3 regions of the Bacillus inaquosorum genome follow, and region 1 is predicted to be linked to each of the others. Evidence: riboswitches for the same ligand, from Rfam matches in the RefSeq annotation. Region 1 holds a riboswitch; each other region holds the start of a gene.
What was found. Region 1 has a riboswitch for thiamine pyrophosphate ahead of M1M80_RS08495 (acetylornithine deacetylase). Riboswitches for the same ligand answer to the same signal wherever they lie in the genome.
Positions count from the first base shown of each region.

Region 2: another riboswitch for thiamine pyrophosphate. It lies ahead of thiT (energy-coupled thiamine transporter ThiT); the one in region 1 lies ahead of M1M80_RS08495 (acetylornithine deacetylase).
Region 3: another riboswitch for thiamine pyrophosphate. It lies ahead of thiC (phosphomethylpyrimidine synthase ThiC); the one in region 1 lies ahead of M1M80_RS08495 (acetylornithine deacetylase).

Region 1 is NZ_CP096592.1:1,712,034-1,722,096, reverse strand. It holds gene M1M80_RS08525 (YlmH family RNA-binding protein) at 1-708, opposite strand, end outside; gene M1M80_RS08520 (YggT family protein) at 769-1,041, opposite strand; gene sepF (cell division protein SepF) at 1,048-1,503, opposite strand; gene M1M80_RS08510 (YggS family pyridoxal phosphate-dependent enzyme) at 1,500-2,192, opposite strand; gene pgeF (peptidoglycan editing factor PgeF) at 2,199-3,035, opposite strand; gene M1M80_RS08500 (YlmC/YmxH family sporulation protein) at 3,199-3,444, opposite strand; gene M1M80_RS08495 (acetylornithine deacetylase) at 3,527-4,807, opposite strand; TPP riboswitch at 4,894-4,995, opposite strand; gene M1M80_RS08490 (ABC transporter ATP-binding protein) at 5,008-5,802, opposite strand; gene sigG (RNA polymerase sporulation sigma factor SigG) at 5,955-6,737, opposite strand; gene sigE (RNA polymerase sporulation sigma factor SigE) at 6,877-7,596, opposite strand; gene spoIIGA (sigma-E processing peptidase SpoIIGA) at 7,659-8,588, opposite strand; gene M1M80_RS08470 (S8 family peptidase) at 8,780-10,063, opposite strand, start outside.
Region 2 is NZ_CP096592.1:3,162,635-3,172,697, reverse strand. It holds gene gbsR (transcriptional regulator GbsR) at 1-126, opposite strand, end outside; gene betB (betaine-aldehyde dehydrogenase) at 325-1,797, shown strand; gene gbsB (choline dehydrogenase) at 1,814-3,022, shown strand; gene M1M80_RS16120 (MOSC domain-containing protein) at 3,111-3,689, shown strand; gene M1M80_RS16115 (DinB family protein) at 3,695-4,183, opposite strand; gene M1M80_RS16110 (NfeD family protein) at 4,351-4,875, shown strand; gene floT (flotillin lipid rafts scaffold protein FloT) at 4,894-6,423, shown strand; gene M1M80_RS16100 (GNAT family N-acetyltransferase) at 6,448-6,969, shown strand; gene thiT (energy-coupled thiamine transporter ThiT) at 7,010-7,588, opposite strand; TPP riboswitch at 7,688-7,789, opposite strand; rRNA gene M1M80_RS16090 (16S ribosomal RNA) at 8,259-9,808, shown strand; rRNA gene M1M80_RS16085 (23S ribosomal RNA) at 9,978-10,063, shown strand, end outside.
Region 3 is NZ_CP096592.1:1,065,087-1,075,149, reverse strand. It holds gene katA (catalase KatA) at 1-944, shown strand, start outside; partial or broken gene M1M80_RS05080 (FbpB family small basic protein) at 972-1,167, opposite strand; gene thiC (phosphomethylpyrimidine synthase ThiC) at 1,300-3,072, opposite strand; TPP riboswitch at 3,205-3,312, opposite strand; gene M1M80_RS05070 (Type 1 glutamine amidotransferase-like domain-containing protein) at 3,381-4,073, opposite strand; gene M1M80_RS05065 (spore coat protein) at 4,188-4,451, shown strand; gene M1M80_RS05060 (hypothetical protein) at 4,505-4,708, opposite strand; gene spo0M (sporulation control protein Spo0M) at 4,848-5,624, shown strand; gene M1M80_RS05050 (class I SAM-dependent methyltransferase) at 6,520-7,341, opposite strand; gene M1M80_RS05045 (MATE family efflux transporter) at 7,464-8,864, opposite strand; gene M1M80_RS05040 (DUF6179 domain-containing protein) at 8,890-10,063, opposite strand, start outside.

The DNA of each region.
Region 1 (10,063 bases):
GCTGCATCGTCCAAAACCTCTGATAGAGAGCATGTCCCCTTCTGCTACCATATATGAAGGATCTTCAACTACCTTCCAGTTCACTTTCACGAGTCCGTTTTTCACGAGCGTCTGTGATTTCTGGCGGGATTGCCTGCTCATAGAGGCGCAGACGGCGTCAAGCCTTAAAGAAGAAACCGTGTCATCTCTTATTTCGACATCTATTGCCGGAATGTTAAGGTCTGACAAGTCAATTTTCTCTAGGCTGACCGCAGCTTTGCCTGCTTGGGTCAGCTGTGCAGCCACAAAATCAGCGGTATCGGCTGAGACAATCAATTGCACTGATGTCTCAGAAAACACGATGTCACCAAACTTTTGCCGCCTTAAGCCTATACCCATTAATGCACCTAGGAGAGAACGGTGGTCTACTGTGACAAACTTTTCAGCATAACGGACGTTAAACGCCTGCAGTTCAAAATCCGATTCTTCCGGAGTGATGTACTCTGGATAGAGGATCGCCCGTTTTCGTTCCGCTCTGTCATAGCCGCCGGAAAAAGCAAGCCCAACATCTGCCTGTCCGGTAACAGCAGAGAGGATGACCTGCTCTCGGGGATCTAAAAAGTCAGTCAGTTTCATCCGGTACTGCTCCTGGACAATACTTTTCCATTCGAGCGCCTGATCAATAAAGGCCCGCTCGTCTTTTCTGAAGTGCTGATAGATATCGCTCATCGTCTTTCCCTTCTATGTAAAGAGGCTTGGCTGCTGCCAAGCCCCTATCAAACTGTCACTTTAAAACGCAATCATGCGATATAGCCCCCACAAGCCGGTTGTCGCAAACCGAAGCACAAGTATAGCTACAATCGGTGAAATATCCAGCATTGCGATCGGAGGGATGATTTTTCTGAATGGTTCGAGATATGGTTCACAAATCGAAGCTAAAAAACGCCCGACTGCCGTTTCCCTCGTACTCGGCACCCATGACATAAAAATATATATGATCAGGGCAAATGAGTATATTGTAATTAATAAGCTTAAAACCGAAAAAACTTGATAAAGGATCATCTCGCTTTACCACCTCTGATGTTCGTCTTCAGATATGAGCTCAGAAATTGTGCCTGATACATCTACGTTGTCAGGCGTGCAGAGGAAAATATCCGAGCCGATTCTTTGAATATCGCCGCCGATGGCATAAACGGTTCCGCTCAAAAAGTCAACAATCCGCTTAGCCTGGTCATGCTGTATCCGCTGAAGATTGACGACGACTGCCCGCCGGTTCTTCAAATGGTCGGCTATTTCCTGGGCCTCCGCATAAACGCGCGGCTCACTCAACACCACTTTAGAGGATTTCTGAACACTTTGCAAGCTTACTACATTCTGTTTGCCCGCAGGTTTGTTTGCGGCATAAGCCGGCTTTTCTTTTTGCTCATGCTCTTCTTGAGACTCCCGCTCTGTCTCAATATATTCATATTCGTATTCTTCCTCATCCATCGAGAAAAAGTTTTTCAGTTTATTTTTCATACTCATTGCTGTACACCCCCTGTTTCATTTCCGACTAACGATGAGCCGATTCTAATATAAGTAGCCCCTTCTTCAATTGCAATTTCAAAATCATTTGACATGCCCATCGACAGTTCAGTACACGGAGCGTTTGGCTGTTTCAGCTCCTGAACCTGGTCACGGAGTTCTCTCAGCGCCCGGAAACAGCTTCTGATCTGATCTTGATCATCAGTCAGCGGAGCCATTGTCATCAGTCCGGCCACAACGATGTGTTCGAAACCGGAAAGCTCCTGTATGAAGGGAATGACTTCTTCTTTTTTCATGCCGTGTTTAGAAGGCTCAAGAGAGGTATTGACCTGCACAAAGCATTGGACAGTACCTTCAGCCCGTTTTTCAATTTCTTTCGCTAATGAGAGCCGGTCTAAGGAATGGATATAGGAAACCGCATTGACGACAGCTTTTGCTTTTCTTGATTGAAGACTGCCGATAAAATGCCATTCAGGATCCCCTTTCATCATTTCCTGTTTGCGGAGCAGTTCCGCGTCCCGATTCTCTCCGAGGCAGGTGATGCCCGCATCCACTGCCTCCTGTGCTCTTTCAGGCGATACATATTTTGTGACAGCAATAACCGTAACTTCATCGGAGCTGCGGCCCGATCTGTTACATGCTTCGTTTATTCGTTCGTTTATATGTCGTAAATTATCAACAACACGCAAGATCTTTTATGCCTCCTTCATTCCGATAAAGGACATCATCCGTCCAGTTTTCCCCTGATCGCGGCGGTGAGAATAGAAAAGCGACTGCTCACTTTCCGTGCATAAACCGCTGACAGAAATCTGTTCATTTGCCAAACCGCTGTCGATCAGTATGAGGCGGTTCAGCTCTTTCAGATCAAGCTGATATTGTCCCTTTCCCGTCTGATTTACGGCACGTTCTGCTGAAACCGGCAATGTGCGGACAGCATCCATGACACGATCGTCTACCGTATAGCATGCTCCGCTGATAGACGGTCCGATAACAGCATAAATATCTGAGAGCTTTGAACCTTCCTGCTCGGTCCATTGCTTCACCATTTCTCTGCCAATCTGTTTGACAGTGCCTTTCCACCCGGCATGGGCGACCCCGACAAGCGATTTAACCGGATCATAAAAGAAAAGAGGCACACAATCAGCAAAGCATAATGCCAAAACCACATTCTTTTCATTTGTGTAGAGCCCGTCCGTTGCTTTTAAAGCCGTGTGATACTCACGGGCGCCTTTTCCCCTATCCCTCTGCGTCACTTTCTGAACGCGATTATCATGTGTCTGATCAGCAAATACCCAAGACTGCAAATCAATATTAAACATATCGGCAATATATTCACGATTTTTAACTACATCTGCATCTTTGTCATGAACGTGCAATCCTGTATTTAACGATTCAAAAGGCTTTTGGCTGACACCGCCGTTTTTCGTAGTAAATCCGGCAATGACTTCTCTGTTGTTTTGATTCGTTTGTGTCCAGTCTTGTATCATGAGTGTCGAGGGTGTGGTAAGACTGAATGGGTGATATGTATTCATGATGATCCAACCTTTCGACAAACATTTAAAAAAGCGGAATTTCCCACTTATTTTACCACATCTTTCTGCATTCGTTGAGCGCCGATTTGCATATTTCTAAATGAAATGTGCCGGAAGAAATCAAGACTTCCGGCATTTGCCAATCCGCGGCAGACAAAGCAGGTTATGCATGCGGTTCACTTAATCGGACCAAGATCACGTCTTCCCCGATTTTTACTATATTTCGCCATGGAATGACCAATTCCTCTTCTTTTCCAAAAAAACCGAGAACCTTCCCATTTCCTCCCAGTATGATCGCTTGAATTTTTCCAGTGGTCACATTGATATCTATATCACCAATGCTCCCCAGCTTTTTTCCGTTTGAGACATTGACGACATCCTTCACCTGAAATTCAGAAATGCTGATCATCCCATCACGTCCTTTTTCCGTCCTTTTTTCCAGTATATGAACGGGCGGGCTGAACCTTGTCAGCAAGAAGAAATTTTCATGATCACTGTTCTTTTTTACGGCTGCACCAGCTGATGATAAAATCGAGCATGATTTTTGTATAATCTACCAGCTGCTCAATCGATACCTCCTCGTTTACGGAGTGTGCATTGTGCAGATCGCCAGGACCGTATATCACGCATGGAATGCCGGCATTATACAGCCATCCCCCGTCTGTAACGGATTGAGAAACGTCCATAACCGGGCGCTCCCGTTTCACTTTCTCATGAGACACAGTAAGCGCTGAGACGCCTGGGTGGCCAGGATCAACTTCCAGTGCCGGAAAAATTTCTCCTCTGTCTTCAATCATAGATGAGCCTCCCCACTTAAAAACAGGGCGGTTTTCCCTAAGCCAAACATCACTGTCACTCAGCCGATTGATGTAATCTTCTATTTCCGCTGCCACTTGGTCATGGGTTTCATTCGGGTAAAAATGCACTGTGATCCACAGCCGGCACTCGTCCGCTATAAAAGCCGCATGTCTGCCGCCTTCAATGACAGCCGGGTTAATCGTATTTGTGCCTGGTTTAAAGCCGGGATAACTTTTCATAATGGACCAGTGGCGCTCAAGTTCACCGAGCCCCGCAATGATTTTTGCCATTTTTTCAATTGCGCTTGCCCCGAATGTTCCTCCGCCTGCATGAATCATATTCCGCCTCGTCCCATCATGAAACGTTTGACTGCTTTTGATTTCGATCCAGCCTGTAATGACACCGCCTTGACCTTGAATATGCATATCGCTCGTATCTGCGACAACTGCAAAATCAGCACGATAGCCCCTCTTACAGCACTCAAGCGTACCGGCTTCTCCAACTTCCTCCCCGATAACCGATTGCAGAATCAAATCACCGGGAAGTTCAATGCCGGCTTCACGAATCAATTTGACCGCAAACAGCACACACGCCATTCCGCCTTTCATATCAGAAGCACCCCGTCCGATTAAGAAACCGTTTTTTTCAATTGGATGAAACGGAGCATGCTCCCAATCCTCATCCTCTTTTACCTCTGCCACATCTACATGACCATTGATGATCAAGCTATGATAGTCTGCTGCATCTGTTCCCTTTAGCAGGCCTACAACATTGGGATCTCCCGGGTACACGTCCCATTTGTCGATCGAGAATCCCATTTCATTTAAAAACCGAGCAATCCATGACTGAATGCCGTCTGTATTTCTTGCAGGCGGTGCAGGTGTTTGATAAGAAATCAGCGTTTTTGCCAGCTGAATAAGCTCCTCCTTTTGATCTTCCACCTTTTTTAACAGAGAGTCTATTTGTTGATTCAATGTGATCCGCTCCTATTCTTAAAAATCAAAAAGCCGTTTCAAATGTTATGAAACGGCTTAGTAAAAACAAACAGAGTCCTATGTACTCCGCTATTTCACCGCTTCCCTCCGCTGGCATGATCCAGATCAGGTCAAAAGGGTTGAGACAATGTCTCTCTCAGCTTCGCAAAGCACCCCTAGGATGAATCTATATGTGTTTGTCAGGCATTCGTTATCGGCTCGGCTCTTGTTAAAAACGGCCGATCCTGATTCCATAATACATGGATTGGCGTATCAAAAAAAGCGGAAAGTATGTGATCAGTGAGCATTTCCTTTATTTCTCCTGAGCTAAAGACCTCTCCCTGTTTTAACAAAAGGGCTTTGTCAAAGACCGGTAAAATTTCTTCCGCATGATGTGTCACATAAAGGATCGATGGCGCTTTTTCTTTGTTTGCAATATATGTAATCGTGTCTAACAGCTTTTCCCGGGCAATAAAATCCAGCCCTGTGACCGGTTCGTCCAATATCAGCAGCTCCGGATCGGCCATTAGCGCTCTTGCAATCAAGGCTCTTTGTTTTTCTCCTTGAGAAAGGGTTTCATAGCGTCGGTCGGCATATTCTATTGCACCCAAATCCTCTAACAAACCAATCGCTTTTTCCCTGATTTCCGCACTTGGCGTTTCATATAATCCTATCGAAGCGTAAGCTCCGCTCAACGCAATCTCAAAGGCTGAATCTGCCGGATACAATTTTTGCTGAAGACCCGCTGAGACGAGGCCAATTTTCCGTCTGAGCTTCTCCCCAAGCTCGGTTTTACCAAATTCATGGCCAAGCACCTGCATCTCGCCTGATGTTGGAAAGTAATATGAGCAAAGCATATTTAACAGCGCTGTCTTTCCGGCACCATTTAATCCGTAAAGCACCCAATTTTCCTTTTCCTCCACCTTCCAATGAATATCCCTCAGTATCCATTTTCCATTTCGTTTTAGTGAGACATTGTCAAGCTGCAAAATCATCGTGGTCCTCCTCTAAACTTCTATTATAATTGTTTTAATTTTCATAAAACTCTGTACGGACTAGGATACCTTATTTTTTCCAAAACGTAAACAACCCGCAATCAATAGAAAAGCCTTTAAAACAAAAATTGTTTTAAAGGCTTTTCATGTCATTATTGATGAATATTCTTATTCATTTGTTTGATAGCTGCTTTTTCAAGCCTGGACACCTGCGCTTGGGAAATCCCGATTTCCTCGGCTACTTCCATTTGTGTTTTCCCTTGGAAGAAGCGCTTTCTCAAAATCATTTTTTCCCTATCATTCAGCCTTCTCATGCCCTCTTTTAAAGCCAGCTCTTCAATCCATTGTGAATCTGTATTGCGCTCATCACTGATTTGGTCCATAACATAGATCGGGTCTCCGCCGTCGTTATAGATCGGTTCAAATAGAGAAACCGGATCCTGGATGGCATCAAGCGCAAATACAATTTCTTCATGCGGTACTTCAAGAACTTTTGCGATGTCTTCTGCAGTCGGCTCCTTGCTTGTCTCACTGATTAACCGCTCTCTTACCTGAAGCGCCTTGTAAGCGATGTCCCGAAGCGATCTTGAAACACGGATCGGGTTATTATCGCGTAAATACCTGCGGATCTCTCCGATAATCATAGGTACAGCGTATGTTGAAAACTTAACATTGTGGCTTAGGTCAAAATTATCAATGGATTTCATTAGTCCGATGCAGCCGACCTGAAATAAGTCATCAACATACTCCCCTCTGTTATTAAATCTTTGAATGACACTTAAGACAAGACGCAAGTTCCCGTTTACAAGCTTTTCTCTGGCTGAATCATCGCCTTCATCCTGCAGCTGCCTAAACAGCTTTCTCATCTCTTCATTCTTGAGTACTGGTAATTTGGAGGTATCCACCCCGCAGATTTCGACTTTATTCCTAGACACTTTTTTCCCTCCCTACAGGAGCTGCTGTACAACGTTAAGTATCTCCTTGGGTGGGAAAAATATGCACTGCACTCAGACCGAAAAACAGTCGAAATCAGGAAATCCCTGTAAAATCAAGGGGTTATAACCATAAAAAATTTTACACCATTTTGTTGAACTCTTTTCTCAATCTTTTTATAATTCTTTTCTCAAGACGCGAAATATAGGACTGAGAAATCCCCATCATATCCGCTACATCCTTTTGGGTCTTTTCTTCTTCGCCGACAAGCCCAAACCGCAGCTCCATGATTTGCTTTTCTCTCTCATTGAGCTGTTCAAGCGCTTTTTTTAAGAGTTTTTTATCTACGTTGGCTTCTATATCTTTTGTGATGATGTCATCGTCAGTGCCGAGTACGTCAGAAAGCAAAAGCTCATTGCCATCCCAATCAATATTAAGCGGCTCATCAAAGGAAACCTCTGAACGAATTTTATTGTTTCTTCTTAAATACATGAGGATTTCATTTTCTATACACCGTGAGGCATAGGTCGCCAGCTTGATTTTCTTTTCTGGATTGAATGTATTCACAGCTTTAATTAATCCGATGGTGCCGATGCTGATTAAATCCTCTATATTAATTCCTGTATTTTCAAATTTCCGTGCGATATAGACGACCAGACGCAGATTGCGTTCAATCAAAATGGCGCGAGCCGCCTGATCACCGTTTGGGAGCTTCATTAACAGAACCTGCTCCTCATCTTTAGATAATGGCGGCGGCAGGGCTTCACTCCCGCCTATGTAATAGACTTCATCACTTTTCAATCCAAGTTTCATCAGCAGCTTATACCAGAGGTGCGTCAGTCGCAATTTCAGTTTTTTCATCTTCCTCTCCCTTCTAAATGTCACGTCGTTTGAGTATGATAAGTAACGGACATTTGCGAACATTATGAAACGTGTTTGATGGCCTTGCCCGAAAGCATTTTCGGATGAATAATCGCGTCAAACTCTCCATCTGCCGATAGCTTTGTTGTACTGATGCCGATTAAGCATTTATCCGCAGAAATCATTTCTTCTTTTGTCATTATCGTTACGTGATCCGGTTTAATGCATAATAAAAATTGATTTTGCTGCCCTACCCCCCTGTATGGAATCAGCCTCATTTTATCTAAAAAACGAAATGAATCATCGAGCTGTTCAATTGCTTCCAATGGGTCTGTGTTTCGAATGATCATCGTTTCAGCCGCTCCGAAAATCGGCTCCAGTTTATCAATGTAAATAATCATAACCGGCGTTTTTGTAAGAGGATCGTACAGCTGATTACCGGAATCAATCAACCCTCTGACATGAAGCGTTTGACCGCCCAAATCCGCCTGTACGCTGACTCGTTCCTCATATTGAATGTTTTTTGTTTCAATGTCGTCAATTCTTCTCTTAGAAAAAAACCATAACGCTGGAAAGCCAGCAACAATAAACAACCAGCTGATTGGGTCTCCAAACCCGGTTTGATTGGTGATCATGACACCGTTTCGAACAACAGAATGTGACTGCAGCAAAGAATGAGCTCCGATAATTCCTCCCCCCATTAAAAAAGTGGCAAAATAAAAGGAAAACAAATTTTGAAAGAAATAACGAAATCTTTTAAATCCAAATGTCACCATCACAATCACAACTGAAAAAGCCAGCTTCCCGGCCGGATGTTCAACGATCGGCGAAAAAGGAGTAAACATCAAAAGGACAATACTTGAACCGATGAACGCTCCGCCTATCAGTCTTCTTTTTTTCACATGACGTTTTAAAATAAATGCCGTGAGCAAAAGTAAAAGTGCATCAAAACAAAAGTTTAACAGCCAAATGACATCTAAATAGATTTTCACATCTGACTCCTTTCTTTCTTGCATCACGCTGTTCCCCTTCTTGTTTCATAAGTATAAAGCAAGCTCTGTGGGAAAGTCTGTCAATTAATGTTGAGAGGAAAATACAATTTTTCAGGGATATCTGCTTAATTTGTCGAGGAAATAATTGAGAGTATATAAAAAAGCTGCCTGTGACGGCAGCTTTTTTACACTTAATTTTCAGTATTGATATAAAGTTTTCCATTCGCTGTTTTTCTAGTTTCATTTCCATACTCATCTCGTACAATCACTTCTACTTTTGCTCCGTTTGCTTTAATAGAAGAAGTGGCTGTCCAATAGCCTTCATATCTCCCCGGAGAAATTTCTCTTAGCGGGAGCTCGGTGGCGTTTTGCACACTCGCCCTTGCATTTGTCAGCGGCAGGCGAATGACAAACGTTGCATCCAAATCTTCAGCGCTTGAGAAAGCGATTTTCACAGATTCACCGGCTTTTAAGGTTTTGTCCTCTCCAGGGATCAATCCGGAAATGACAGGCTTGTCAAAGTTAACGTCAATGACTGCCTTTTTCGTCGTTTTGTTGCCCGCCAAGTCAGAGGCAGTCACCTTGACTTCATTGCTTCCGTTCTCCAAGAGAACACGGGCTGAGTATGAACCATCTGTAACCGTTGCTTTTTTGCCATTCACCTTGACTTCTTTCAGATTGTCATCGGATACAGCCCCTTTGACAGTCAGTGCTTCTTTATTTGTTTTCTCGCCATCCTTTGGATTGTCCAGCGTCAATTCAGGCTTGACTTGATCAAGCGTGACTGTAACAGGGCTGGAGGCATCCGTAGTTCCGTTGTCTGTTGATGCCGTGGCCGTCAGCTTATTTTCACCCTTGCTGAGTGAGATGCCTGCCTGGAAGGTGCCATCCGCAGCAGCTTTCGTTTCTCCTGCTTCTTTCTCTCCATTATAAATGTGTACTGTTGTACCAGGAGAGGCTTTTCCTTTTACAGTAACGTTCTCCTTGTTTGTGTACGATTTGTCTGCCGGTGAAGTCATTTCAGGTACAGCAGCTTCATAATCAACTAATGCGCGAATCATATAGTTGCCGTCCGCTTCGTCACCTGGCTGCCATTGTCCATCTATATACTGCCAGTTGCGGCCAGAATTCTGACCGGTTTCATCCATTGCCAGTCCAGGTGAATACGGATCAGGTTTTGACTGGATATACACGAGATAAAAGTCTTTATCGACCATAATCCCTTTTGAACTGAGATCTACCTTGGTCCATTCGCCATTGCGAAGGGCTTCGGCGTTAAATGGCCCGGCAATTTTTTTGCCTGGTGCTCCGTCTTCTCCTGTAGCATCGTATACCTCAACCTTAAACTCGGTGCCGCCAGGATCAGGGAACTCTGTATCCCAGAATCTGAACAGTCCTCCTGTAAGCATGCCTTTGTCCTTGCCGTCAGCCAACGTCATTTTTACCGCCCATCCGTTACCTGCTGCAAAATAGGA
Region 2 (10,063 bases), 1.5 Mb from region 1:
ATACATCGTCCCATATAAGATCCCGACACTGCGGGTAATTCCGTAAAGATCCATCGTTTCAGCAATGGAGTCGATAACAAGATCCCGTGCCTGTTCTATAGTTGCAAACTCTGGATTTTCATCCATACTGACCCTCTTTTCCTTTAGAAAATTAAATTCGTTAAGTTATTTCTTTATGTTCTTTATCTTAACGAAACATAAAGAAAAGTCAAAATGAAAAATCAAGATGGGGCTTTGACAGTTTAAAAACCATGTGTTAGATTAAGGTTGTTAAAAACATTAAATTTTTATTTAACAAACTTTATTTACGTCAAGGAGGCTTATATGAGTCAAACATTATACATTGACGGAGAATGGATCAGTGCCGAAAAAGAGCAGATCCGAAGCATTATCAATCCATTTAATCAAGAAGAAATTGCAACCGTAAGCGAGGGAGGGCGAGAGGACGCCATCAAGGCAATCGCAGCCGCGCGAAGAGCATTTGACAAAGGAGAATGGCCATCTCTATCTGGACTTGAACGCGGGAATATTGTTCTGAAAATTGCGGAATTAATCAGACGCGATCTTGATGAGCTGGCTGAGCTTGAATCTCTTGATACGGGAAAAACACTCGAAGAAAGTAAGGCCGATATGGACGATATCGCCAATGTTTTTCAATACTACGCCGGATTGGCGGACAAAGATGGCGGAGAGATCATTTCATCTCCGATCCCTGATTCGGAAAGCAAAATCATCAGAGAGCCAATCGGGGTTTGCGGCCAGATTACTCCGTGGAATTATCCGCTCCTGCAAGCGAGCTGGAAAATCGCGCCTGCACTGGCTGCAGGAAATACGATCGTCATGAAGCCGAGTGAGATCACGCCGCTGACGACAATCAAAGTCTTTAAGCTAATGGAAGAAGCCGGTGTTCCAAAAGGGGTCGCGAATCTTGTCCTTGGACCGGGAGCCACAGTGGGCGACGAGCTTGCCGCAAACAAAGACGTCGATTTGATTTCGTTTACGGGTGGAATCGAAACAGGCAAAAAAATCATGCAGGCGGCAAGCGGAAACGTCAAAAAAATCGCGCTTGAATTGGGCGGGAAAAATCCCAATATCGTTTTCAAGGACGCAGATTTAGAGGTTGCGGTTGATCAGGCGTTAAACGCTGTATTTTTCCACGCCGGCCAAGTGTGCTCTGCCGGTTCCCGCTTGCTTGTTGAAGATGCCATTCACGATCAGTTTTTAGCAGAGCTTGTCAAACGGGCAAAGCGCATAAAACTCGGAAACGGTTTTCACGCAGAGACAGAAAGCGGCCCGCTTATTTCTGCAGAGCACAGGGCAAAGGTAGAAAAATATGTAGAGATCGGAATACAAGAAGGCGCAAAGCTGGAGACAGGCGGCAAACGCCCGGAAGATCCTGCGCTGCAAAACGGGTTTTTCTATGAACCTACTATTTTCTCTAACTGCAAGTCTGGCATGAGAATCGTTCAGGAAGAGGTTTTCGGTCCTGTATTGACAGTCGAAACCTTCAGCTCGGAAGAAGAGGTAATCGCGCTTGCAAATGATACCATCTATGGCTTGGCCGGAGCGGTATGGTCAAAAGATATTGAAAAGTGTGAACGCGTAGCAGCCCGCTTGAGAATGGGAACCGTTTGGATTAACGATTTCCATCCGTATTTTGCGCAGGCGCCATGGGGCGGCTATAAGCAATCCGGGTTCGGACGCGAGCTTGGAAAAATGGGCCTTGAAGAATACACAGAAGTCAAACATGTGTATCGCAATACAAAACCAGCAGCGGTTAATTGGTTCAATTCATAAGAGGGGGAGATTGATGATGACATTAAATATGAAAGTAGAAAGCATGCAAAAATTCCACACATTTGAAATTCCGACTGTGATTAAGCACGGAATCGGAGCCGTCAAGCATACGGGTGAAGAAGTAGCTGCGCTGGGTGTTTCAAAAGCACTTCTTGTCACAGACCCTGGGATTTATAAAGCCGGCGTCGCTGATCCTGTTATCGAATCACTTAAAGAAGCAGGCATTGAAGTGGTGCTCTTTAATAAAGTAGAGCCAAACCCGCCTGTCCGTCTGGTGAATGAAGGATCTGAGCTATACAAAAAAGAGAACTGTAATGGTTTAGTGGCAGTTGGAGGCGGAAGCTCCATGGATACAGCGAAAGCAATCGGAGTAGAAGCAACTCACGAAGGAAGCGTGCTTGATTATGAAGCGGCAGATGGAAAAAAACCGCTGGAAAACCGCATTCCTCCGCTGACGACAATTCCGACAACGGCCGGAACAGGATCGGAAGTAACCCAGTGGGCGGTTATCACAGATGAAGAAAGAGAATTCAAATTCAACACGGGCGGTCCGCTGATCGCAGCGCACCTGACCATCATTGATCCTGAGCTTCATATTTCAATGCCTCCGCATGTAACAGCCATGACGGGAATTGATGCGCTTGCTCATGCCATTGAGTGCTATACTATGAAATTTGCGCAGCCAATTACGGATGCAGTTGCCTTGATGGCGATTGAATATGCCGCTCATTACATTAGAAGAGCATTTGCTGACGGAGAGGATCTGGAAGCAAGATACGGAATGGCGCAGGCTGCGATGCTTGCAGGTCTTTCTTACGGCAGTGAATCAGCGGGCGCGGCTCATGCGATGAGCCAAACACTTGGCGGTATTATCCCAGTCGCTCACGGTCAATGTGTGGCTGCGATGATGGGCCCTGTCATGGAGTACAACTGGAAGGGCTATCCTGAGAAGTTTGCACGTATTGCGAAAGCGTTCGGTATTGATACAAGCAATATGACAACAGAAGAAGCTGCGAAAGCATCTGTTAATTGGATGTATGACCTTGTTGAAGATTTAGAAGTACCGACTTTAGAAGAGCAGGGAGTATCACCCGATATGATCGAACGCTTGTCAAAAGAAGCAATGAAAGATCCGCAAACCTTCGGAAATCCTAGAGATTTAAATGAAAAAGCATACAATTGGATCTACAAGCGCTGCTTTAACCTTACACCTAAAACAGTATAATCGATGTCCCGCTCATTTACAGAGCGGGATTTTTTTTGGATAATGAAGCATAGATGGAAATTTTAGAGAAGAAGGAAGGTACCGGCTGATGTGGAAGCGTATGACTGCAAGAACGGAAGGCTTATATATCGCAGATACAGAAAGTTTCGTAACAAAGCAAATGGACAAGCTTGATTTTGATTATGGCGGCATCCCCGGCGACTTGCATTTTGGCCTGACCAAAAAAGCGGGAGCCAGAGAACCGATGTTTTCAAAAGGGACAGAAATTTTCAACCGCAGACAAATTTCTATTGTATCAATAGAGGAATGTGATCAAATTGCTTTAAAAATGGGAGTGCCGAGCATTTTGCCGGAATGGCTTGGGGCGAATGTGGCAGTCAGCGGCATACATGATTTCACATCATTAAAAGAAGGAAGCCGGCTCATTTTCCCAAGCGGAGCCGCATTGCTGTGTGAGGGTGAAAATGATCCGTGTATCCAGCCGGGCGAAGTCATTCAATCTTATTATCCGGACAAGCCGAAGCTGGCGCCTGCTTTCGTCCGACACGCACTGGGCATAAGAGGGATTGTCTGCATTGTTGAGAGACCCGGTGCTGTTTATGCAGGTGATGAAATAGAAGTTCATTCCTATCAGCGGAAAGTCAAACGAAAAGCAGAAAGGGTCTGATCAAATCAGACCCTTTCTACCTTTTCTTTAATTTCTTTAATCTGGCTGAGGTGCCGTTTTTCATGGTGGCCGATAAAATCGATCCACTGTCTGACAGTCAGCTCTTGAAACACAGGATGCGGAAGCACTCTCTTAAGATCTTCTTCTTTCAGAGAGGCAATTGCAGCTGTCAGCTGCTCTCTCACTACATCAAGCTCGCGTTTCATTTGACTGCCTGAAATAAAATCATGCTCAGGCTCAAGGTGACTCGGAGCTTTCCGTTTATTGTTTCTGTCCTGTGCAGTCTCAAGCGGTTTTTCTTCAACTTCTTTAACAGGAGCTTCCTTTACACGTTCCTTCAGCATTTTTTGTGCGGCCATATCGATTTTTTTCAAATGGTCAAGAACTTCACGTATGCTCCATTCTTCAGCAGAAGGCTTTTGATTCAGCTTTTCGTCAGAAAGTCCTTTCACTTCGTTCCACGTTTCTAATCTGGCTTCATTAAAGATACTCATCATATCTCCTCCTAAAATGACATTACCATATATATAAGCAATTATCATTTATAAAGCACTTAACAGGGAGTATTTATCTAAAAATTTCGAAACCTTTTCTATTGTGTCTCGTATAAATGGTAACGGCAGCCGTTCATCAATGCATTGATGAGGAAAGGATGAGGCATTTGGAGTTACTGGGCGTTCCTATACAAACAATTTATCTTTATACGCTTATTATTGCGGGCAGTCTTACGCTGTTATTTCTTTTTTTCGGAGATGTATTTGCAGGGCTGTCAGAAGGCATTCCGCTTCTTAATCCGACATTGGTGCTCGCATTTTTCACATGTTTTTCAGCAGGCGGATATATAGGCGAGCTCACATTGCCCCTGTCCAGCCTGTTGCTCGCGTTTTTATCTTGCATCCTTTCGATCATTCTGGTGACATTGCTTCACATCTTTGTACTCGTACCATTATCATCCGCTGAAGAATCTTTGGCTTATAGAGAAGCTGATCTAAAAGGAAGAGTCGGTAAAGTGATTACAGCTGTTCCTGTTGACGGGTTTGGTGAAGTGGTCATTGAAGGGATAGGCGGCACCATCTCGAAGTCAGCGGTCAGCTTTGAGAATCAGCAGATCAGTTACGGAACAACGGTTTTAGTTGTAGATGTCAACAACGGAGTTCTTTCGGTTACTCCGCATGAACCTATATAAAACAAGGAGGAATGTGATATGACAATGCCGATTATAATTGTCATCGGAGTTGTATTCTTTTTATTAATTGCACTAATAGCCGTGTTTATCACAAAGTATCGTACGGCAGGGCCTGATGAAGCGTTAATCGTAACGGGGAGCTATCTCGGCAATAAAAACGTTCATGTCGATGAAGGCGGCAACCGTATTAAAATCGTCCGCGGCGGAGGAACCTTTGTTCTACCCGTCTTCCAGCAGGCAGAGCCGCTAAGCCTATTATCAAGCAAACTGGATGTTTCGACACCTGAAGTCTATACAGAACAAGGAGTGCCTGTAATGGCCGATGGAACTGCGATTATTAAAATCGGCGGTTCTATAGGAGAAATCGCTACAGCGGCCGAACAATTTTTAGGAAAATCAAAAGAAGACCGTGAGCAGGAAGCGCGGGAGGTTTTAGAAGGCCATCTTCGTTCCATTCTCGGCTCAATGACAGTTGAAGAAATCTATAAAAACAGGGAGAAATTTTCTCAAGAGGTGCAGCGTGTCGCTTCACAGGACCTCGCGAAAATGGGGCTTGTGATTGTCTCCTTTACCATTAAAGATGTACGTGATAAAAATGGTTATCTTGAATCATTAGGGAAACCGAGAATTGCCCAGGTAAAGCGTGATGCTGATATCGCAACAGCAGAGGCTGATAAAGAAACCCGGATTAAGCGGGCAGAAGCGGACAAAGATGCAAAAAAATCAGAACTTGAACGGGCGACAGAAATTGCTGAAGCTGAAAAAATCAATCAGCTCAAAATGGCTGAATACCGCAGAGAACAAGATACGGCAAAAGCGAATGCCGACCAGGCATATGATTTAGAGACTGCCAGGGCGCGCCAGCAAGTCACAGAGCAGGAAATGCAGGTTAAAATTATCGAACGCCAAAAACAAATAGAACTGGAAGAAAAAGAAATTCTTCGCCGTGAACGCCAATACGACTCAGAGGTAAAGAAAAAAGCCGATGCAGACCGTTATTCAGTCGAGCAGTCCGCAGCAGCCGAGAAAGCCAAACAGCTCGCGGAAGCCGATGCCAAGAAGTACAGTATAGAAGCAATGGCGAAGGCTGAGGCGGAAAAAGTCAGAATTGACGGGCTTGCAAAAGCAGAAGCTGAAAAAGCGAAAGGGGAAACAGAAGCTGAGGTTATCCGCCTAAAAGGTCTGGCAGAAGCGGAAGCAAAAGAGAAAATTGCGGCTGCCTTCGAGCAGTACGGGCAGGCTGCGATCTTCGACATGATCGTAAAAATGCTTCCGGAATACGCGAAACAAGCAGCGGCACCTCTTTCAAATATTGATAAAATCACCGTTGTTGATACAGGAGGAAGCGGTGAATCAAGCGGCGCCAACAAAGTAACCAGCTATGCGACAAACTTAATGTCAAGCCTGCAAGAAAGCTTGAAAGCATCGTCGGGAATTGACGTAAAAGAAATGATTGAGAACTTTTCAGGAAAAGGAAACGTAAAACAAAGCATTAACGAATTAACAAATGAAATAAAAGAAGCAAAAACGGTCCAAAAACCAGAATAATGACTGCGGAAAGGATAGCAGCAGATGGTAATCTTACGAGAAGCAAAGGTAGAAGATATAAAGGACATTGCAAAGGTGCATGTGGACAGCTGGAGGACAACATATCGAGGAATTGTCCCGGCTGATTACTTAAACAGTCTGAATTATAAGGAATTTGAAGACAAATGGAAAAGCCGCTCGGTAAAGGGTGTATTTGTCGCTCAGGATGAAAAAGGTTCGATATTCGGCTTTGCTTCATTTGGACCTATCCGCTCTGAACAAAAAGGCTATGACGGCGAGCTATACGCTATTTACCTTTTAGAAGAACATCAGCGGCAAGGGGCAGGGAGAGCGCTCTTAGCAAAAGGAGCAGAGTTTTTGCTTCATCATAGCTTTTCGAGCATGTTTGTTTGGGTGATGGAGAAGAACCCCTCAATTACATTTTATCAGTCCTATTCCCCTGAAAGAGAAGCGGAGGACAGCTTTGAAATTGCAGGAGAAAGGCTGAAAGAAATAGGGTTTGGCTGGCCGGATCTTCCTGCTTTGAAAACAGTCCTTAACAGATAGCAAAAAACAACCCCCAGCGGATTGCGCTGGGGGTTTCTCGTTAAGCTCTGTCAGTTTTGAGCAAACGCGGTGCTGTCATAAACAATAAACAAAGGACAATTGCACAGATGATGAATGAAGGAACCATATAGGTAGCATTATAAGTTAAAGAATAAATCCATACAGGCGTTCCTTTTGGAGCGAAGCTGCCGAAAAACACAGCCCCTGAAATGACATGTGCGGCATAGCGGAGGAAACTGCCGATAAAAACTGCGCTGACTACTGAAACAATCAGTTTTCCTTTTGTTTTGGATACAGCGGCTTTACGGACAGAAGAAGCGAAAAATCCGCTTAATCCGATAGCTGCGAACGCGATAAGGTAATCTAGCAATAGCTGTACAGGGTGTTGTGCGAATAAGTTTCCGATCGCTATTTGAACAAGACCTGTCAGCAGACCGGTAGTAAGGCCAGCTTTGATACCCCACCGAAACGAAATCAAAAAGATCGGAATCATCATGATGGAGACCGAGCCTCCTTGAGGCATACGGAGAAACATTCCTGAGACGATGTCTAAAATAACAGCAGCCGCAGTCATAATTGCAATTTCAATAAGGCGAACCAGTTGCTTAGATTGATTCATAAAATCCCCTTCCATCAATAGACAAACCAAAAGGACAACAAAAAAGCAGCACGCGGAAGGATGAGAAAAGTTCCACGCACTGCTTTACAATCTGCAATTCATTTGACTTTGCCACATCCCTACGCCAGCGTTAACTAACAGGTTCAAAGGGTCAGAACGTAACCGCTCACTCTCAGCTTTAATGCTCCCCTTGTGGTCATCAGTATTTAGTTCGTTTCTACTATACAAGAAAAAGAAAAAAACAACAAGATTGCATTACTGAATAGATGTTCTTTTAAAATAGTTATATGATAAATACGCGACAGATACCATGACAAAGATTATAGTTTATTTGTTTTATAGATTTTTTTAAAAAAACTATTGCTATAAATGAATACAGGTGTTATATTATTAAACGTCGCTGATGAACAGCAGACAAAACAAGAAGCTTCAAAACAATTTAAAAAAAGTTGTTGACAAAAAAGAAGCCGAATGTTATATTAGTAAAGCTGCTTCATTGAGAAGTAAGTAACAGAATGATCTTTGAAAACTAAACAAGACAAAACGTACCTGTTAATTCATTTTTAAATAAATCGCACAGTGATGTGCGTAGTCAGTCAAACTAGGGCCTGCACGATGCAGGTCACACAGGTGTCGCCGCAGGATGCGGTGAACTTAACCTGTGATCCATTTATCGGAGAGTTTGATCCTGGCTCAGGACGAACGCTGGCGGCGTGCCTAATACATGCAAGTCGAGCGGACAGATGGGAGCTTGCTCCCTGATGTTAGCGGCGGACGGGTGAGTAACACGTGGGTAACCTGCCTGTAAGACTGGGATAACTCCGGGAAACCGGGGCTAATACCGGATGCTTATTTGAACCGCATGGTTCAAATATAAAAGGTGGCTTCGGCTACCACTTACAGATGGACCCGCGGCGCATTAGCTAGTTGGTGAGGTAATGGCTCACCAAGGCAACGATGCGTAGCCGACCTGAGAGGGTGATCGGCCACACTGGGACTGAGACACGGCCCAGACTCCTACGGGAGGCAGCAGTAGGGAATCTTCCGCAATGGACGAAAGTCTGACGGAGCAACGCCGCGTGAGTGATGAAGGTTTTCGGATCGTAAAGCTCTGTTGTTAGGGAAGAACAAGTACCGTTCGAATAGGGCGGTACCTTGACGGTACCTAACCAGAAAGCCACGGCTAACTACGTGCCAGCAGCCGCGGTAATACGTAGGTGGCAAGCGTTGTCCGGAATTATTGGGCGTAAAGGGCTCGCAGGCGGTTTCTTAAGTCTGATGTGAAAGCCCCCGGCTCAACCGGGGAGGGTCATTGGAAACTGGGGAACTTGAGTGCAGAAGAGGAGAGTGGAATTCCACGTGTAGCGGTGAAATGCGTAGAGATGTGGAGGAACACCAGTGGCGAAGGCGACTCTCTGGTCTGTAACTGACGCTGAGGAGCGAAAGCGTGGGGAGCGAACAGGATTAGATACCCTGGTAGTCCACGCCGTAAACGATGAGTGCTAAGTGTTAGGGGGTTTCCGCCCCTTAGTGCTGCAGCTAACGCATTAAGCACTCCGCCTGGGGAGTACGGTCGCAAGACTGAAACTCAAAGGAATTGACGGGGGCCCGCACAAGCGGTGGAGCATGTGGTTTAATTCGAAGCAACGCGAAGAACCTTACCAGGTCTTGACATCCTCTGACAATCCTAGAGATAGGACGTCCCCTTCGGGGGCAGAGTGACAGGTGGTGCATGGTTGTCGTCAGCTCGTGTCGTGAGATGTTGGGTTAAGTCCCGCAACGAGCGCAACCCTTGATCTTAGTTGCCAGCATTCAGTTGGGCACTCTAAGGTGACTGCCGGTGACAAACCGGAGGAAGGTGGGGATGACGTCAAATCATCATGCCCCTTATGACCTGGGCTACACACGTGCTACAATGGACAGAACAAAGGGCAGCGAAACCGCGAGGTTAAGCCAATCCCACAAATCTGTTCTCAGTTCGGATCGCAGTCTGCAACTCGACTGCGTGAAGCTGGAATCGCTAGTAATCGCGGATCAGCATGCCGCGGTGAATACGTTCCCGGGCCTTGTACACACCGCCCGTCACACCACGAGAGTTTGTAACACCCGAAGTCGGTGAGGTAACCTTTTAGGAGCCAGCCGCCGAAGGTGGGACAGATGATTGGGGTGAAGTCGTAACAAGGTAGCCGTATCGGAAGGTGCGGCTGGATCACCTCCTTTCTAAGGATATTTACGGAATATAAGACCTTGGGTCTTATAAACAGAACGTTCCCTGTCTTGTTTAGTTTTGAAGGATCATTCCTTCGAAACGTGTTCTTTGAAAACTAGATAACAGTAGACATCACATTCAATTAGTAAGACAAGATATCACATAGTGATTCTTTTTAACGGTTAAGTTAGAAAGGGCGCACGGTGGATGCCTTGGCACTAGGAGCCGATGAAGGACGGGACGAACACCGATATGCTTCGGGGAGC
Region 3 (10,063 bases), 650 kb from region 1:
AGTCATTACACCAAGTAACAATCCTGATGTCTGACCGCGGAATCCCTGCAACACTTCGCCACATGCACGGCTTCGGGAGCCATACATTCAAATGGACAAATGCCGAAGGTGAAGGCGTATGGATTAAATATCACTTTAAAACAGAACAAGGCGTGAAAAACCTTGATGTCAATACGGCGGCTAAAATTGCCGGTGAAAACCCTGATTACCATACAGAAGATCTATTCAACGCGATCGAAAATGGTGACTTCCCTGCATGGAAACTATATGTGCAAATCATGCCTTTAGAAGATGCAAATACGTATCGCTTCGATCCGTTTGATGTTACAAAAGTTTGGTCTCAAAAAGACTATCCGTTAATCGAGGTCGGACGCATGGTTCTAGACAGAAATCCGGAAAACTACTTTGCAGAAGTGGAACAAGCGACATTCTCACCTGGAACACTCGTGCCTGGTATTGATGTTTCTCCGGATAAAATGCTTCAAGGCCGACTGTTTGCTTATCATGACGCACACCGCTACCGTGTCGGTGCAAACCATCAAGCGCTGCCAATCAACCGCGCACGCAACGAAGTGAACAATTATCAGCGTGACGGACAAATGCGCTTTGACAATAACGGCGGCGGATCTGTTTATTATGAGCCTAACAGCTTCGGCGGTCCGAAAGAGTCACCTGAGGATAAACAAGCTGCATATCCGGTACAAGGAATCGCTGACAGCGTAAGCTACGATCACAATGACCACTACACACAAGCCGGTGATCTCTATCGTTTAATGAGCGAGGATGAGCGTGCCCGCCTTGTTAAAAATATTGTTAACGCCATGAAGCCGGTAGAAAAAGAAGAAATCAAACTTCGCCAAATCGAGCATTTCTACAAAGCGGATCCTGAATACGGAAAACGCGTGGCAGAAGGCCTTGGATTGCCAATTAAAAAAGATGCTTAATATAAATGCAAAAACCCGCTGTAAATAGCGGGTTTTTTTATATTTAGTGACGCACTGCCGTATGCTTCTCATCAATCTTCATATAAATTTCCTCCATCAGCTCCGCACTGTTCATAATCTCTCGTTTGTTTTTTTCAATCAGGAGCTCCAGCGGTAAAATCTGATTTCCGTATGTTTTTCGCTTCTTGAATCGCTTTCTCCCCTTCTCTTTTTTGATTCCCATCACTGTTCCCTCCTTTTTTCATACAAAAAAGGCCCTTATCTAAAAGATAAGAGCCTTCGGTGTTCCGATCAGCAAATGCTGGAAATGTATATTAGCTATATTAAAACGTATTCCATTTCGCCTGTCAATCTATTATTTATACAGCTGGCTGCCTTGATTCACAAATTCTTCGGCTTTTTCTTTCATCCCCTCTTGAATCGCATCCCATTCACTAATCTCTTTATCCTTCGCATAATCCCGAATATCCTGAGAAATTCTCATGCTGCAAAACTTCGGTCCGCACATTGAACAGAAATGAGCGGTTTTTGCTCCTTCAGCCGGCAGGGTTTCATCATGATATTCAAGCGCTCTTTCCGGATCAAGAGATAGATTAAACTGGTCTCGCCAGCGGAATTCAAAGCGGGCTTTCGATAACGCATCATCCCGTATTTGCGCTCCGGGATGCCCTTTTGCAAGGTCTGCCGCGTGCGCAGCAATTTTATATGTAATGACTCCTTCACGAACATCATCACGATTTGGCAGCCCCAAATGCTCCTTCGGCGTTACATAACAAAGCATTGCTGTCCCATACCAGCCGATCATCGCCGCTCCGATCGCTGAAGTAATATGGTCATAGCCCGGTGCAATATCTGTCGTCAGAGGCCCCAATGTGTAAAAAGGCGCTTCTTTGCAAATGTCCATTTGTTTATCGACGTTCTCTTTGATTTTATGCATCGGCACATGCCCCGGTCCCTCAATCATTACCTGAACATCATGCTTCCAGGCAATTTGTGTCAGCTCTCCAAGCGTCTCTAATTCAGCAAACTGCGCTTCGTCATTGGCATCAGCGATTGATCCGGGACGCAGACCATCCCCAAGAGAAAAAGCAATATCATACGTTTTCATGATTTCACAGATTTCTTCAAAATGAGTATACAGAAAGCTTTCCTGATGATGAGCCAGACACCACTGCGCCATAATCGCTCCCCCGCGTGACACGATTCCAGTTGTCCGTTTGGCAGTCAGCGGCACATACCGAAGCAAAACACCAGCGTGTATCGTAAAATAATCCACTCCCTGCTCTGCCTGCTCGATCAGCGTATCACGATAAATCTCCCACGTTAAATCCTCCGCTACGCCGTTTACCTTTTCAAGCGCCTGATAAATCGGAACAGTTCCAACAGGCACAGGGCAATTGCGGATAATCCATTCACGCGTCGTATGAATGTCTTTTCCGGTGGAAAGATCCATCATCGTATCCGCTCCCCAGCGAATGGCCCAGGTCATTTTTTCCACTTCTTCTTCAATTGATGACGTAACCGCTGAATTCCCGATATTCGCATTAATCTTCACATGAAAATTCCGGCCGATAATCATCGGTTCGCTTTCAGGGTGATTAATATTTGAAGGAATGATCGCCCGGCCGCTGGCTACCTCATCTCTGACAAATTCGGGAGACACATGCTCGCGTATTGCGATAAACTCCATCTCTGGTGTAATGATCCCTTTTTTGGCATAATGCATTTGTGTGACATTTTGACCCGCTTTCGCCCGCAGCGGGTTCCGCTTTAGTCCTGGGTAGCTTACGTTTGGATTTGCTTTTTTATAACCGTTATCTTCTGGTTTTATAGCTCGTCCTTCATATTGTTCAACATCGCTGCGCTCCGTGATCCATTTTTGGCGGAGCGGCTTTAACCCTTCTTGAATATTAATGGTCACATCAGGGTCGGTATACGGTCCGCTTGTATCATAGACACGCACAGGCGCGTTTTCCTCTTCGCCGAACGACCCTGTCGTCGGACTCAATGCGATTTCCCTCATCGGCACTTGGATGTCCGAAGAAGAACCTTCCACATACACTTTCTTGCTCCCCGAAAAACTCGACATAATGGAAATGTTGGCTTGCTGCACTGAATTGTTTTGCATTACTTATCCTTCCCCTCTCTTCGTTTGAAAGGACAAAATCAAGCCCATAACCAGCACAAAAAACCGGATTCAAATGAATGAACCCGGTTACAGTCAGAAAGAAACATATTATTGCCCAGCAAGACAATAATAAAAACAATTCCTCTACTTCCCCACGCTGGTACGAACCAGATCAGGTCCAAAGGGTTAAGAAGCTTACCTTCTCTCTCAGCCCGAAAGCGGGCACCCCCAGTAACTATTAATTTCGGACTCATCTTAACATAAAACCAATCGAAAAAAAAGAGGAATATAGAAAATATTCAGCTAATTCATCCCAAATAGTTGACCGACAGCGGCGTTTCAGATATTTCATGATCACCCATCATCACCCGATATGCCCTTGCACCCGGTCTTGAACTCACTGTCTGAAACAGCTGATCATTTATGAAATGGAGAGCTGCTCCGTCGTCCGCCGCATAGCCATCGCACAAGAATTCGTTAGATATCAGCTGGTGGTATATCGGTCTCCGATCCTTTTCACCGTCATAATGAGGACAAAAGCTCCCTTGCAACAAACCTAAACTTTTCATGCTTGTCAGCGGTCCGGCTGAATCTGTCACCCCTTCTTCAAACCAGCAGATCGCACCTGCACTTAAACCAGCTAAAATCACACCGTTCTTCCATGCTTCCCTGAGAATAAGATCCAGCCCCCACTCTTTCCACAGCACAAGCATATTCCTCGTATTTCCCCCGCCGACATAAATTATGTCCTTTTCCATAACAAAAGAAATTAAATCTGTTGACGGCGGCTTAAATAAGGATAAATGAGACGGCACACAATCCAGTGTTTGAAATGCATCATAAAACCGCTGAACATAGTTTTGGGAATCACCACTCGCCGTCGGCAAAAAACAAACGCGAGGCGACTTCCGGTCTGATTGATTGATGATATATTGATCGAGGGACAAATTTTTCGGCTCCATCGAAAAACCCCCGCCGCCCATCGCAATAATCTGTTTCATCATCTCACCGCCTGACAAAATTTGTTATTCATTATAGCATTTTGTATAAAAACAAGATAGCAAGCCAAATACTTTCTTATCACGGGAACTAGAAAATAAGGAAGTGGATTGCCATTGAACAATGTCTCTAACCCGATAAACGCCAAAGACATACCTGCATTTGTACTTAATTTCTTAATAACAATAAAAACAAGCATTAACAATTACACTGTCGCGATGACAGAAACCTCGAACCCTCACCTCCGAAGAGCATTGCGTGATCAATTAGATGCAGCTGTTTATCTGCATGGAGAACTTTCTGAACTCCTGATGGAAAAAGGCTTGATCCTGGATAAACAATTGCAAATCGATTCGCTTTTATCTTGCAGAGAACTGTAACAAAGTCATATAAAAAAGACGGTCTCTCATTTACGAGAGACCGTCTCTTCCTTTTATTGCTCCACTCTTCTTAAAGCCTCGTTTACCGTTTCTTTTATAAACGTATCTTCTCCGCTCAAGCGGTCTAAACTGAGATCGCCGTTTCTCAGCCGTTCAGATATATTGTTTATATCCTCTTCTACCGTGATTTGCAGTTCACCAGCCAAAAACATTCTGTGTAATTCATCAGCAACCATACTTTCTTTATTCATTTCAATCCGCTCCTTTGCTTTCAATATTATTCTTAGTCTGTCCCTAGGCCGGACGAATAATAGGAAAAAAGTATGAAACAAATGAATCTTTTTTCCTCCTTCTTACGTATACCTGTTGAGAAAAAGAAAAAGGGGAAGATTTAACATGTCATTTTTTAAGAAGCTTGCGGCAAGTGCCGGAATCGGTGCTGCAAAAGTAGATACGATTTTAGAGAAAGACGCATATTATCCTGGAGAGGAAGTGCGGGGTACTGTACATGTCAATGGCGGAAAAATCGCTCAGGATATCCGCTATATTGACTTACAGCTTAATACACGGTACGTCATTGTAAAAGACGATGAAGAGCACCGGAAATACGCTACAATTCATTCTTTCCGGGTCACTGGTTCATTTACCATTCAGCCTGGAGAACAGCATCAATTTCCGTTCTCATTCATTCTCCCACTGGATACACCAATCACTGTAGGGAAAGTAGAGGTCGCCGTGGTGACAGACCTTGACATTCAAGGCGGTATTGACAAATCAGATCACGATCGAATTTTCGTTGAAGCGCACCCTTGGATCGAAAGTGTGCTGAAAGCAATCGAAAACCTGGGCTTCCGCCTTAACGAAGCAGACTGCGAACAAGCACCTTACTTCCAGCGCCGCCTTCCGTTCGTTCAAGAATTTGAGTTCATTCCGACATCAGGCTACTATCGTCAGATGCTTGATGAATTAGAGCTTATTTTCCTTTTAGACGAAGACGGTTTAGACATTATTTTCGAAGTCGACCGCAGAGCAAGAGGACTGCGAGGATGGCTGGAAGAGATGTATAATGACGGAGAACAGCTCGTACGCGTCCGCTTCAGCCAATCAGAGCTTGAGGATGCAGAAGGGCTTGAAGAGGTGTTAGAAGAGATTTTAGACCAATACGCTGAGTAAACAATACAGGGGTCATACACACTACCTTAGCTACAAAAATAAAACCCACTTCTTAATTAAAATATACCCTATAAGTAGACAATTTAGAAAAAGTCTATCCTATGGGGTACTTTTGTGTTTAATGGGGGGATTCAGTAAGTGAGGAGATGAGAAACAATGAGTAAACATTTATTTGGCGATGAAGATATACAAATTATTCGAGCTAATCCTTATATAAAGTCAGGTACACCTATAAGGCATCACTTATAGAGATACATTTAAACGATTATTCATTCAGAAAAAGAGAAAGGGAAATTCCCGGCGCAAATTTTTGAAGAACAAGTAATTAGAGTTGATAGGAAAGAAAAAGATGGAGGTTCTAGGAACCGATGGAAAGCAGCTTACCAGTAGTAAAAAGAGAAGTGAAGTGAAGTGACATGTGACGCATTACAATGACTATAGATGCAATGGTATAAAAAAAGATGATCCCTGTCTTATACAGAGATCACCTTCTACTTAACGCTGTATAGTTATTTCTAAAATTGACCTTTACATAGAGCACTTCTAATTAGAAATGGGTTTTTAACTACTTACAAAAAAGTTTCCTTATTCTTCTTTAACAGACCTTTTTCACGATGTTAACTTTTTAATTCATGTTAAAAATTACAACATTTTATGTAGTATCATTATTAATTAACATTTTGAAGCACTTGGTTCACAGTCACAATCCCCCCGTGACAGTGAACCACCGCCGCCATTCTTTGCGATTTAAGCAGCGATTGCCCCAAAAATCATAGGGACTGTAATTGATATAAAGAGATTAAAACACCCTGCTTCAAGGTTCAGTATACGGGTTACGCTTTGGTTTATTTACATATGTCTATCTAGATCCTTAAAAAGCATTTTGAACTAGCGTTTATACAGTTTTTTCACCGACAGCTAGGCACAATTGTCGGACAATCGCATGATGCTTATCCTGCACCATCTTTCTCCAGCTAACCGATATCTTCCCTAGGTCTTTGCTTGATAAAAAACCATCCTGTACCAGCTTGTATGGGATTCCAACACCTTCGGATTGGAAAAACATCTCATCTCCTAATATTGTACTATGAGCATTGACAATATCAAATTGGACATTAGTAAATCCCCCATCTTTTAGAATTTGCGGCAACTCACGCCCAATTTTTGGATTGCCCCCTTCGGCAAACCTAGCTTGACAGTAGGCATCATATAACTCTCTTAAGCCTGAAACATGCGGGTAGGTCATAATATGCATCTCAAAATCATTATCAACCAAGATTACTTTTCCACCCGGCTTCAAGATTCGGTATATTTCCTTAATAGCTTTTGTAGGATCTGGCAAATGCTCCAATACCAAACGTGAAATTGCAAAATCAAATGTGTTGTCCTCCATGCCGGTCTGAATAATATCTCCCTCATACACTTGCCATCTACTTTGTTTTTCCTTTTTTAAATAATCCGTGGCATAATCAACCAATAAGCGATCAATCTCTAGACCGGTCACATTCGCGTGGGGGATATGTGTTAACAACTTCTCTAAAAGAAAACCTGGCCCAGAACCTAGTTCAATAACGGCTTTTGCACCAGTCAAACCATGCGACTGATAGTGCTTCCATTCGTTAGCCCAAAATAGATCAACCTGGGCCTTTAGCCGGTTAATCTCACCTTCTATACTATTTGCAATATCTGCAATGTGATAAGAGCCAGATGAATTCATATTATTCCAGCAGGAAGAGTCGCGACTCCTGCCTTCCCCCCTTCTAAGAGAATTGACTCAAAAATATTATTTAATTATCAGTATATATCCAATAAAATACCCTGCTTCAAAAGGCTAGTACCTTACGTGTTCGATTCGTGGAAATCCGCAGATTTGGTACGAGACCCAGGATCTTGTTCTTGAATCATTTCTTTTTGCATTTGTTTTAAACTAAAGACGACAAAAGTTACAGAAATAGCTGCAGAGCAAAAATCTGAGATCGGACCAGAAATCAACACCCCTTTTAGACCTAAGAATGGGGGTAAGATTAGCATCAATGGAATGAGGATCAATACCTGTCGAATTAAACTGAGAAAAATAGATTGTTTGGCTTTGCCCAATGCCTGAAAAAATCCCGCTCCAACAATTTGTAAACCAAGTAACGGCGTAAAGAATAGGAAAATGACCATAGCATGACTGCCAAACTGAATTAACTCTTCGTTTTGATTAAATATCGCCACTAGGCTATCCGGAATAAAATAAATGAAAAGAGAGGCAACGACCGCAATTACTGTGGATAATACCATAGCTGATACTAGAATACTTTTAACTCTTTTATAATTTCCAGCTCCAAAGTTATACCCTATAATTGGCTGGATTCCTAAGCTAATACCCCAGATAGGCAGCATTATAAAGGTTTGCACCGCATTAACTACATTCATTCCTGCGATCGCCGTACTTCCACCATGATTTAACATCACATTATTCATAACGATCATCATTACACTGGTTGCCATCTGTGTAATAAAGGACCCCCCACCTAGCGCAAAGATTCGTCCCACCAAATGACCGCTAAGCCGCATATTTTTTAAGCGAATCTTTAAAACGCTCTTACCTGTAAAAAAGTGCGACATTACCCAGATGAACGATATCAACTGAGAAATACCTGTAGCCAAGCCCGCACCTTTCATCCCCCAATCAAAACCAAATATAAAGATAGGGGCTAAAATGACATTAAGAATAGACCCAATCAACAAGGTAAACATTGATTTTTTCGGATTGCCGTCTGCTCTAATAAAGTTATTCATACCCGATCCAACAATCATAAAAATGCTAGCTAAAAGGATAATTCGTGTATAATCTACAGCATGGGGCAGTATTTCTTCATTTGCTCCAAACGCAGCAAGAATAGGATCTAAAAATATCCAAAACAAAACTATAAATCCAACAGAAACTAAAATCAAAAGGGTTAACGCATTTCCCATTACACGCTCAGCTTCATTATTATTGTTCTCCCCAAGGCGAATCGACGTCAATGCAGTTGCTCCTGTACCGATGAGATTAGCGAAAGCCATAATACCCATCATAACCGGAAAAGAAATGGCAATTCCAGCTATCCCTATGTCCCCAACGCCATGTCCAATAAAAGCTCTGTCAATGATATTATAGGAAGCTCCTACAAATAAACCAATAATCATCGGCAATGAATAAGTGAAAAGTAACTTAAGCGTATTCTCTTCTCGTAATGCATCTGTATTATTCATTTTTTCCCTCCAAATTTAATTTTAATCAATAAAACGATATCTCCTCATAGTCAATATCGTTGATTAAATGACCAATTGTAGTAATGCGCTCATCGTCTAACTGTTGCATAAACTCAATGTAATGCTCTTCCCACTCGCTCTTTGCTTTAGAACAGTCAGAAATAATGTCGGAGAAATCCTGAATACCTCCTCTTAACTCCTCATAAAATACTATTTTTGAAAAAATAGCCAATTCAATATCTCCGAAAGTTGCAAAAAGCGCATTGTATTCTTCATTAAACAGGGTACCTGAATTAAGTAAGTCTAGGTAATCATGGAGCGAAACAAAATGATCACGGATTAGTTGTACTTTTTCTTCTGTATTTTCACTTTCCATAATAGAGTTGACCAATTTACGCATTTGAATATCACTCATACGATCATTTTCATTTAGCAATAAAGTCATTGGTTTTTCGCTTTCTTCCATTTCTTTTATAATCAGCCTTTTAAAGCTACCAATTTCAGCTGCGTTATTAACTCTTTGAATTAATTCATCGCGGTACAGATTTATATAACTAATAAGTGCTTGATCCGTTGGCAGTTCCTCCTGTAATCGATTAAATGCTTCATGAATTAACTCCGCCCTTTGATCAGCATGACACGGTATTAACATTCGGCACAACTGATCATATTGAATTTCTGATATTCTGACTTGATTCGCTTTCCCACCGGATAACAGGGAAAAAACAGAATTATTTACCATTAACTCAAATATGTTAAATAACTCTATTCGATAATTAAAGCGACATATCTTCCCAAAATTAGCCAACACATACATTAGATCCTTATGTCTAAAAAAGTGACAGAATCTTGTCTCCATAAGCAATCTTTCTAAATACTGTTTAATATAAAAGACTCCCTGAAGTCGCATGTCATCAATGGCTAAAGGGTAGTCAATACTTGCCATGGTATTTTGGGCTTCAAAAATAATATTATAATTGTTCATAAAAACAGGTAATGATTCTTCAATAGTTAAATTATAGGCATCAACAGGTACATCTAATTTAATTTTTTTTAATTCCTTATACATTTGTTTGGCATCATCAAAATAACGGCGGAGCAACTTAACACCTTTGTCATGTATATCTTTTACACTCTCAGCGTTTAAATTTACAATAACCTCTTCAGGTGTTTCAAAATCAAGAGCATAGGCATCTAGG